2 regions of the Micromonospora sp. NPDC005173 genome follow, and region 2 is predicted to be linked to the other one. Evidence: riboswitches for the same ligand, from Rfam matches in the RefSeq annotation. Region 2 holds a riboswitch; the other holds the start of a gene.
What was found. Region 2 has a riboswitch for S-adenosylmethionine ahead of thrC (threonine synthase). Riboswitches for the same ligand answer to the same signal wherever they lie in the genome.
Positions count from the first base shown of each region.

Region 1: linked by a shared signal. The riboswitch ahead of ABZV00_RS18130 (ABC transporter substrate-binding protein) and the one ahead of thrC (threonine synthase) in region 2 are both predicted to bind S-adenosylmethionine.

Region 1 is NZ_JBEXIK010000014.1:106,016-110,424, reverse strand. Features, by position in the region: gene ABZV00_RS18140 (amino acid ABC transporter ATP-binding protein) at 1-254, opposite strand, end outside; gene ABZV00_RS18135 (amino acid ABC transporter permease) at 251-1,033, opposite strand; gene ABZV00_RS18130 (ABC transporter substrate-binding protein) at 1,079-1,948, opposite strand; SAM riboswitch class IV at 2,223-2,335, opposite strand; gene ABZV00_RS18125 (amino acid transporter) at 2,422-4,371, opposite strand.
Region 2 is NZ_JBEXIK010000002.1:247,952-252,360, reverse strand. Features, by position in the region: gene ABZV00_RS04195 (metalloregulator ArsR/SmtB family transcription factor) at 463-804, opposite strand; gene ABZV00_RS04190 (DMT family transporter) at 896-1,864, shown strand; SAM riboswitch class I at 1,932-2,067, shown strand; gene thrC (threonine synthase) at 2,079-3,365, shown strand; gene ABZV00_RS04180 (GNAT family N-acetyltransferase) at 3,697-4,409, shown strand, end outside.

The DNA of each region.
Region 1 (4,409 bases), on a different contig from region 2:
CGCTGCCGCAGCGCGTCCGGATCGTCGCGCAGCACGCTGCGCCCGTCCAGCAGCACGTCGCCGCGGTCCGGCTCGATCAGCCGGTTGATCGTCCGCAGCAGGGTGGACTTGCCCGACCCGGACGGGCCGATCACGCAGGCCGTCGCGCCGCGTGGCACGGCCAGGTCGACGCCGCGCAGCACCCGGTTCGGTCCGAAGGCGAGGTGCACGTCGCTTACGTCGAGGCTGACCGAGGTGGTCGTGCCGGTGGTCATCGCCGGTCCCCTTCGGTCGTGCCGGCCAGCGCCGACTCGGTGTCGTCCTCGTCATCGTCGGCCGGCGCGGTGGCCGGCCGGCCGTGGCGCAGCCGCCGGTCGATCCAGTTGACCACGTGCGTCAGCGGCACGGTCAACGCCAGGTAGAAGAGCCCGGCCAGCAGCAGCGCGGACTCGTTGCCGGTGGTGGCCGCGTAGTCCTGCCCGATCCGGAACAGCTCCCGCTGGCTGGCCACCAGTCCGAGGAAGTAGACCAGGCTGGAGTCCTTGATCAGCGCGATGAGCTGGTTCACCCAGGCGGGCAGCACCCGCCGGATGCCCTGCGGAATGATCACCAGCCGCATCGAGTCGGCCCAGGAGAAGCCGAGCGCCCGGGCGCCCTCCAATTGGGCGGCCTCCACCGACTGGATGCCGGAGCGGAAGATCTCCCCGATGTACGCCGCCGCGATCAGCGACAGCGCCAGAATGCCCAGCGGGTACGGGTCGGGTCCCCAGACCTCCATGCCCAGCGGCGCCAGCCCGACGCCGATCAGGAGGATCGTCGCCGCGGCCGGCAGCCCCCGGAACACGTCGGTGTAGACCCGCGCCGGCCAGCGCAGCCACCGGGTACGGGAGATGCCGGCGACGGCCAGCAGCAGGCCCAGCACCGAGCCGAGCAGGGCGGCGGAGACCGCCAGGATCAGCGTGTTGGGCAACCCGACAGTCAGCATCTCGGGTAGCGCCTCGCGCATCGCGTCCCAGTCGAAGAAGGTCTCCCACAGGGTGCTCAACGGATCCATTGGTCGCCTCTCCTACCGCCCTGCTCGCTCGTCACCGGGTATGCCTCAGGACGCGGTCGACGCGGACGCCGACGCCGACGGCACGGTCACCGTGCCGCTGCCCGGTCGGAAGTCCTCCGGAACCGGCCGGCCCGGGTAGTACTGCGCCTGCAACCGGCTCCAGGTGCCGTCCGCGATCACCTCGTCGAGGCCCTTGTTCAGCGCCTCGCGGAGCTTGTCGCTGCCCTTGGCGACCGCGTACGCGGTCGGCGCCGGGCTGAGCTGCTTGGCCGCCACGGTGATCTTGCCGTTGCTGTCGGCGGCCGACTTCTCGCCGATCTCCGCCGGGGCGATCCACGCGTCGGCGGTGCCCGCCTTGAGCTGGTTGATCGCGCCGTTGTAGTCCGGCACCCGGACCGGGTCGAGCTGCTTGCCGGTGGCGTAGTCGTCCTGGACGGTGCCCTGGACCACCACGACCCGCTTGCCGGCGAGCTGGTCGAAGCTGGTGATCGGCGAGCCGGCCGGGACGTCCAGGCCGAAGTAGCCGAAGTCGTAGCCGTTGCCGAAGTCGACCGTCTTCTTCCGCGCCTCGGTGATGGTGATCGAGGAGCTGCCGACGTCGAACTTGCGGTTGTTCACCTGGGAGAGCAGCGCGGAGAAGTCGGTGCCGACGAACTCGACCTTCAGGCCGAGCTTGCCGGCCACCGCGGCCAGCAGGTCGTTGTCGAACCCGGTGAACTTGCCGTCCTTGAGGTACACGTTCGGAGGGGCGTCGGTCAGCGTGCCGGCGCGCAGCACGCCCGGCTGCGACAGGCCGTACGGGTTGGCGGTGGCGTCGGACGACGTGTCGTCGCCGCAGGCGGTCAGCGCGGTGGCGGCCAGGATCGTGGCCGCGCCGAGGGCAGCGGCGCGGGTCAGGGCAGGAAGAATTCGCACGGGTGTCTCCGAAGGTTGCGCAGCGGCGGGCACAGGCGTGCGCCGCCGACGGTGCGCCCGATGGGCGTACCGCTGGGGTGGGTTCGGGAAAGAGGGGTGCGCTAGTGCGCGGCGCGGCAGCGACAGGCGGCGCTGCACACCCGCATCATGTCCACGTGCCGCCGCCGGGTCAGTGCCGGCGGAAGCCAACCGGCGCGGGAATCCGCGGCGTCGGTCGGTGGGGCGGTGCTGAGGATGCGCATGGTTCTCCCAGGTCTGTGCTGACCTGGGTGCCAGGCCACGCTTGCACCGACGTCTTTGCCGGTGCCTGGTCTTCACCCGGGGCACCCCACCGCGGAGGAGGGTTGCCGGCCAGCGAGCCGGGGCTTCGCGCTGGCGCTCATGACCTGTCCAGAGGCTAGCAGCCGGAACCGGCGGATCGTCCAGCCGCTATGACCACGCTCACCCTCCGCGACGACCACCGGACCGCCGGGTCAACCGGCGTGCACGTGCGGCCGGCGGCTCCGGTCGGGCTCCTGGCGGCGCAGGATCTCGCGGGTGACCGGGGCGATCTCGCCCTGCCCGAAGGCCAGGTAGCGCAGGAGGTTGCCACCCGGGTTGCCCTCGGTCCACTCGAAGTAGATGTGCGGGCGCCGCTGGATCCGGTCGCGGATCTCCAGCAGCAGGGCGGCCAGCGCGTTGGGCACCGCGGAGCTGGCCAGGCTGAGCACCAGGTAGTTGTCGTGCACCACGCTGCCGCGCACCAGCAGCTCGGTCTCGAAGTCGGACGGGTCGGTGACCGTCACCTCGACGAAGATCACGTCGCTGTCGGCCGGGAAGTCGTTGTCCGCGACGGTCTGGGCCAGCTTGTCGCGGTACTCCGCCGGCTCTCGGCTGGCCGGCTCGTGCGCGATCAGCCGGATCCGGCGCCCGACGCACTCGTCGATCATCCGGGCCGCCTCGGGGTCCAAATCCACCCGTTGGACCCGCAGTTCGAAGGCGCGGTTCAGCCGTGACAGCAGCGAGACCAGGATGATCCCGCCGATGAAGCAGGCCGCGATCTTCACGCCGTCGGGGCGCTCCACCACGTTCGCCGCGGTGGTGTAGACGAAGATCACCGTGATGATGCCGAAGGCGATCGTGCGGCGGCGCTGGCGCCGTCGCCGTGCCGCGAGGGTCACGGCCGTCGCCGCCGAGGTGATCAACACCAGAACCCCGGTGGCGTACGCGCCGCCCTGCGCGTCCACGCTGGCCTCGAAGACCACGGTGATCAGGAAAGCCACCGCGGTGAAGACCAGCACCAGCGGCCGGACCGCCCGGGCCCAGGTCGGTGCCATGCCGTAGCGGGGCAGGTAGCGGGGTACGAGGTTGAGCAGGCCGGCCATCGCCGAGGCGCCCGCGAACCAGAGGATCCCGATGGTGGACAGGTCGTAGGCCGTGCCGAACACCTCGCCGAGGTACTCGTGCGCCAGGTAGGCCAGCGCCCGGCCGTTCGCCGGCCCATCCGGCTGGAACGCCTCAGGCGGGATCAGCACGGTGGTGGTCACGCTGCTGGTGATCAGGAAAACGCTCATGATCGTCGCGGCGGTGGTGAGCAGCCGGCGCGTGCCGCGGATCCGGCCCAGTGGCCGATCCTCCGTGTCCTGCGGGTCGCCCTGCACGCTCGGCATCACCGCCACCCCGGTCTCGAAGCCGGACAGGCCCAGCGCCAGCTTCGGGAAGACCAGCAGGGACAGCCCGACCACCATCCAGGGGTCGCCGTGGCCGGTGGTCAGCGCGGTGGTCCAGTCCCCGACCGCGCTGGGGTGCGTCACCACCTGCCACAGCGCGGCGGCGATCACCACCGCGTTCAGCGTCAGGTAGACCGCGACCAGGACGACGGCGATCCCGATGGCCTCGGTGAATCCCTTGAGGAACACCGCGCCCAGCAGCGCCACGAGCAGCAGCGTGAGCAGGACTTTCTGCCCTCTGAGCCCTTCGGGCCAGAACGGGTTCTCGTCGATGTGTGCGGTCGCGTCGGCGGCGGAGAGGGTGATGGTGATGATGAAGTCGGTGGCCACGAAACCGAGTAGCACCAACACCAGCAGCTTGCCCGGCCAGTAGCTCAGCAGGCGTACCAGCATCGCGATCGATCCCTCGCCGTGCGGGCTCTCCACCGCCACCCGCCGATAGATCGGCAGCGCGCCCAGCAGGGTCACCAGCACCAGCACCAGGGTCGCCACCGGCGAGAGCGCCCCGGCGGCCAGTGCCGCGATGCCCGGCTGGTAGCCCAGGGTCGAGAAGTAGTCGACGCCGGTCAGGCACATCACCTTCCACCACGGGTGGTGCCGGTGCTCCGGCGGGCGGCCGTGCGGGCCCTGCTGCCGAGGCTGCTCCGAATCGCCGCCGAGCAGCCAGTCCCGCAGCCGGCGGGTCCGCGGGCCGGCGCGCCTGTCGACCTCCATCGGCGCTTCCCCCGTCATCCCGCCCGTGGTCACCGCGA
Region 2 (4,409 bases):
TCGCGGCCCCGGCTTCGCGCCCCGGGCTCGCGGCCCCGGCCTGCCGGCCCGGCCTGCCGGCTGCTGACCCTGTCGAGCTGCCCCATATTTGGACCATCGCCGCGAGGGTTGCGCGGCGACCAGTCACCTGACCGGTTCTGCCGGGCTGGCTGCTCTGCTGGGGCGGCTGCTCTGCCGCCGTTCCCTCTCGGCACGGACCTGACGAGGGCTTTCGGGTGCCTCTGGAGCTGAATCGTTGGGGACATCGCTCGTCCGCGTGTAGCGGCCGGCGGTCATTGACCCGGCACACAGCCGGCATGCTGAGGCAAGCGCACAATCCGGCATCCAGCGGTGGTAACGCCGACGTCCAACCCCGCCCCATATCTGGGGCAGCTCGACAGGGCGTGCAGGCAGTCCGTTACTCCCGACCGCCGGGCTCGTCAGCCCGCCGTCACGTCGCGTCGCCAGCGGTGCCGGCCGCTCTCAGGCTGGCTCGGGGCGGCTCGGGGCGGCGCGGCTCGGGGCGGGCGGGGCGGGGGTGAGGACGGCGTTCAGGAGGCCGGGGTAGAGGCGCTCCAGCTCGTCTCGCCGGAGGCGGACGTAGCGGCTGGTGCCGGCGGCTCGGGTGCGGGTCAGGCCGGCCTCGCGCAGCACCTTGAGGTGGTGGCTGCGGGTCGCCTTGGAGACGCCGAACTCGAAGGTGTTGCAGGCGAACTCGCCGCCCTCGGCGAGCGCCCGGACGATCTGTAGCCGCACGTCGTCGGCGAGTGCGGCCAGCACAGTGGTGACCGGTACGGCGGTCAGGTCGGGTTCGTGCGGCTCCATGTGACCAGTGTAACCGTTGTTCGACAATCGTCGAACAAGTCCCTAGGGTCGGTGTCGTTGGTTCGACGATTCTCGAACATTGGAGCTGACGATGCGTCCCCGTTCCGCCGCCTATCCGCTTCTCGCCGTGCTCAGCTGGGGAGTGATGTTCCCGGTCCTGGCCAGTGCGCTGACCCGGGTTGATCCGCTCAACCTGACCACCGCTCGCTACCTGCTGGCCGCCCTCATCCTGGTCGCCATCCTGCTGCTCCGCGAGGGTGCCGGTGCGCTGCGGCTCGGCGGTCGGGCCGTCGAGGTGGCGGTGCTCGGTGTGGTCGGCTTCGCCGGCTTCAACGTGCTCACCAACCTGGCGCTCGAGCACGCCGCCCCGCAGCAGATCGCCCTCTTCGTGGCCACCACCCCGGTGATCACCCAACTGGTCCGCTGGGCTCGCGACGGCGTACGCCCGAAGCCCCTCCTGCTGGCCCTCTCCCTGGTGGCGCTCCTCGGCGTCGGCCTGGTGATCACCCGCGGGAGCCTGACCGGGCTCGGTCAGTTCGGCCTCGGCGGGCTGATGATGATCGGCGCGGTGCTCGGCTGGGCGATCTACACCCACGGCGCCAGCCAGTTCGGCACCTGGTCGCCGCTGCGGTACACCACGCTGACCGCGCTCGCCGGCACGGCCGCCATGCTCGCCGCGAGCGTGCTCGCCGACGGAATCGGATGGCAGCACGCGCCGGCCGCCGCCGACCTCGTGGCGGTCGCCCCGCAGTTGGCGTACGCCGTGATCATGGGCGCGGTGATCGCGGTGCTGGCCTGGAACACCGGCGTGCAGCGGCTCGGAGCCGCCAATGCCGCCCTGTTCATGAACCTGGTGCCGGTGACCACCTTCACGGTGCAGATCGTCCGCGGCTACCGGCCGGAGCCGATCGAGCTGGTCGGGGCCGCGATCACCATCGCCGCCTTGATCGCCGCGAACCTCGCCACCCGGGCCCGGACCGTGACCCCGTCGCTGCCCCAACCGACTGCGGTGACCGATCCGGTCGCGGTGGTCGACCCGGTGGCGGTGGCCAACCGCTGACCCACCCACTGGGATCTGCGGTGGAGGCGGCGCCCGGCGTTGCCTAGACTCGACGGCACAACTGAATACCTCATCCAGAGGGGCTGAGGGATACGGCCCGACGACGCCCCGGCAACCACCCCGCGCGCTCACCGCTGAGCGACCCGCGGGGCAGGTGCCAATTCCGTCCCCGCCGCACCGTGCGGTGTGGGGAAAGATGAGAGGACTCCTCGACATGACGTCGACGCTCGCCACCCCTGGCATCGACACCTCCTCCAGCCCCGCCCGAGCCCTGGTGTGCCGTGCCTGTTCGGCCCGCTACCCGCTCGCCGCCCAGCACGCCTGTTACGAGTGTTTCGGCCCGCTGGAGGTCGACTACGACACCGCCGCCCTGGCCGCCGTCACCCGTGAGCAGATCGAGGCCGGCCCGAACAACATCTGGCGGTACGCCGCGCTGCTGCCCGCCGGTCAGGACCCGTCCACCCGGGTGACCCTCGACCCGGGGCTCACCCCGCTGGTGGCGGCCCCGCACCTGGCCGCCGAGCTGGGCATCACCGCACCGCTCTGGGTCAAGGACGACAGCGCCAACCCGACCCACTCGTTCAAGGACCGGGTCGTCTCGGTGGCGCTCACCGCCGCCCGCGCGCTCGGCTTCAGCCGGTTCGCCTGCGCCTCGACCGGCAACCTGGCCAACTCGGTGGCCGCGCACGCCGCCCGGGCCGGGGTGCCCTCGGTGGTCTTCATCCCCAGTGACCTGGAGCAGGGCAAGGTCATCACCACCGCGGTCTACGGCGGCGACCTGGTCGCCATCGACGGCTCGTACGACGACGTGAACCGCCTCTGCGGCGAGTTGGTGGAGACCGACGAGTTCGAGGACACGGCGTTCGTCAACGTCAACGTCCGGCCGTACTACGCGGAGGGCTCCAAGACCCTCGGCTACGAGGTGGCCGAGCAGCTCGGCTGGCGGATCCCGGCCCAGGTGGTCATCCCGATGGCCAGCGGCGAACTGCTCACCAAGATTGACAAGGCGTTCTCCGAGCTGGTCGAGATCGGGCTGGTCGAGGCGCCGGCCGGCGGCTGGAAGGTCTTCGGTGCCCAGTCCGCAGGCTGCAACCCGATCGCCACCGCTCTGCACGCCGATACCGACACGATCACCCCGGTCAAGCCCACCGGCATCGCCAAGTCGCTGAACATCGGCGACCCGGCCGCCGGCCTCTACGCCCTGGAGGCGGTCCGCCGCACCGACGGTTGGATGGAGTACGCCGACGACGACGAGATCCGCGCCGGCATCCGGCAGCTGGCCCGTACCACCGGCGTCTTCGCGGAGACCGCCGGCGGGGTCACCGTGGCGGTGCTGCGCAAGCTGGTCGAGTCCGGTCGGCTCGACCCGACGGCGGAGACCGTGGTGTTCAACACCGGTGAGGGGCTGAAGACCATCGACGCGGTAGCCGGCCAGGTCGGCCCGACCCACCACATCAAGCCGTCCCTCCGCGCGGCCCGCGACGCCGGCCTCCTGGGCTGATCACACCCCCCGCCCAGCCCCGCGCCGCGCCGGAGGGGTGGGGCTGGCAGGGTCGGGCGGGGGATAGGGGATCGCCCGGACGGGGGATCGGGCCGATCCGCCGGGTAACTGGCTTTTCGCAGTGAGTGTGGAAAACCCACCGCTCTGGACTTGACGGCAGGAACCGGACGGCGCAAGATGCTCCCTGCGGGAGGGCATTTCGCCGGAGACTTTTGAAGTTCTTGCGACCCAGCGCCGGAGGCGTTGTGCGAGTGTCCCTCCCGACCACGTTCGATCGGGCCAGCGAATATTCGCTGGCCCGATCGCTTTCCCGGGGTGCACGCTCGGCGGCATGAGCATCACCATCGCGTCGTTCGACGGCGCCGACCGAGCTTCGGTCGACGAGGCGTACCGGATCGGCGCGGCGGCCAACGACGCCGATCTCCCGGACTTCCCGCCCTTCTGCCGGCGTCGCTTCGACGCGTTCTTCCACACGCCGATGCCCGGCACCGAGACGCTCTGGGCGCTGGCCCGACTGGACGGCGTACCGGCCGGCTATGTCCAGCTGGACCTGCCGCAGCTCGACAACACCGAAAACGCCACCGCCGAGCTGGTGGTGCATCCCGAGCTGCGGCGGCGGGGCGTCGGTCGGGCACTGCACGAGCACGGGGTACGCCTGCTGCGCGAGCGCGGACGCAAGCGGGTGGTCGCGATGACCGTCTCGGCGCTGCCCGACGGGCCGGCCCGAACGGTGGCGGGTGACGCGTTCGCCGCCGCGACCGGAGCCCAGTCCGCGCTGGCCGAGGTGCGTCGCCGACTCGAGGTCGGCACCATCGACCGGGTCGCGCTGCGGGCGGCGCTGGCCGAGGCGCACGCCCTGGCCGAGGGCTACCGGTCGGTCTGCTGGCAGGGTGCGACCCCGCAGGAGTACGTGGCGGACGTCGCCTACCTGGACGGCAGGCTGCTCATGGACGCGCCCATGGGAGACGTGCAGTGGGAACCGGAGCAGGTGGACGCCGAGCGGATCCGCGGCACCGAACGGGCCCTGGACGCCCGGGGTCGGCG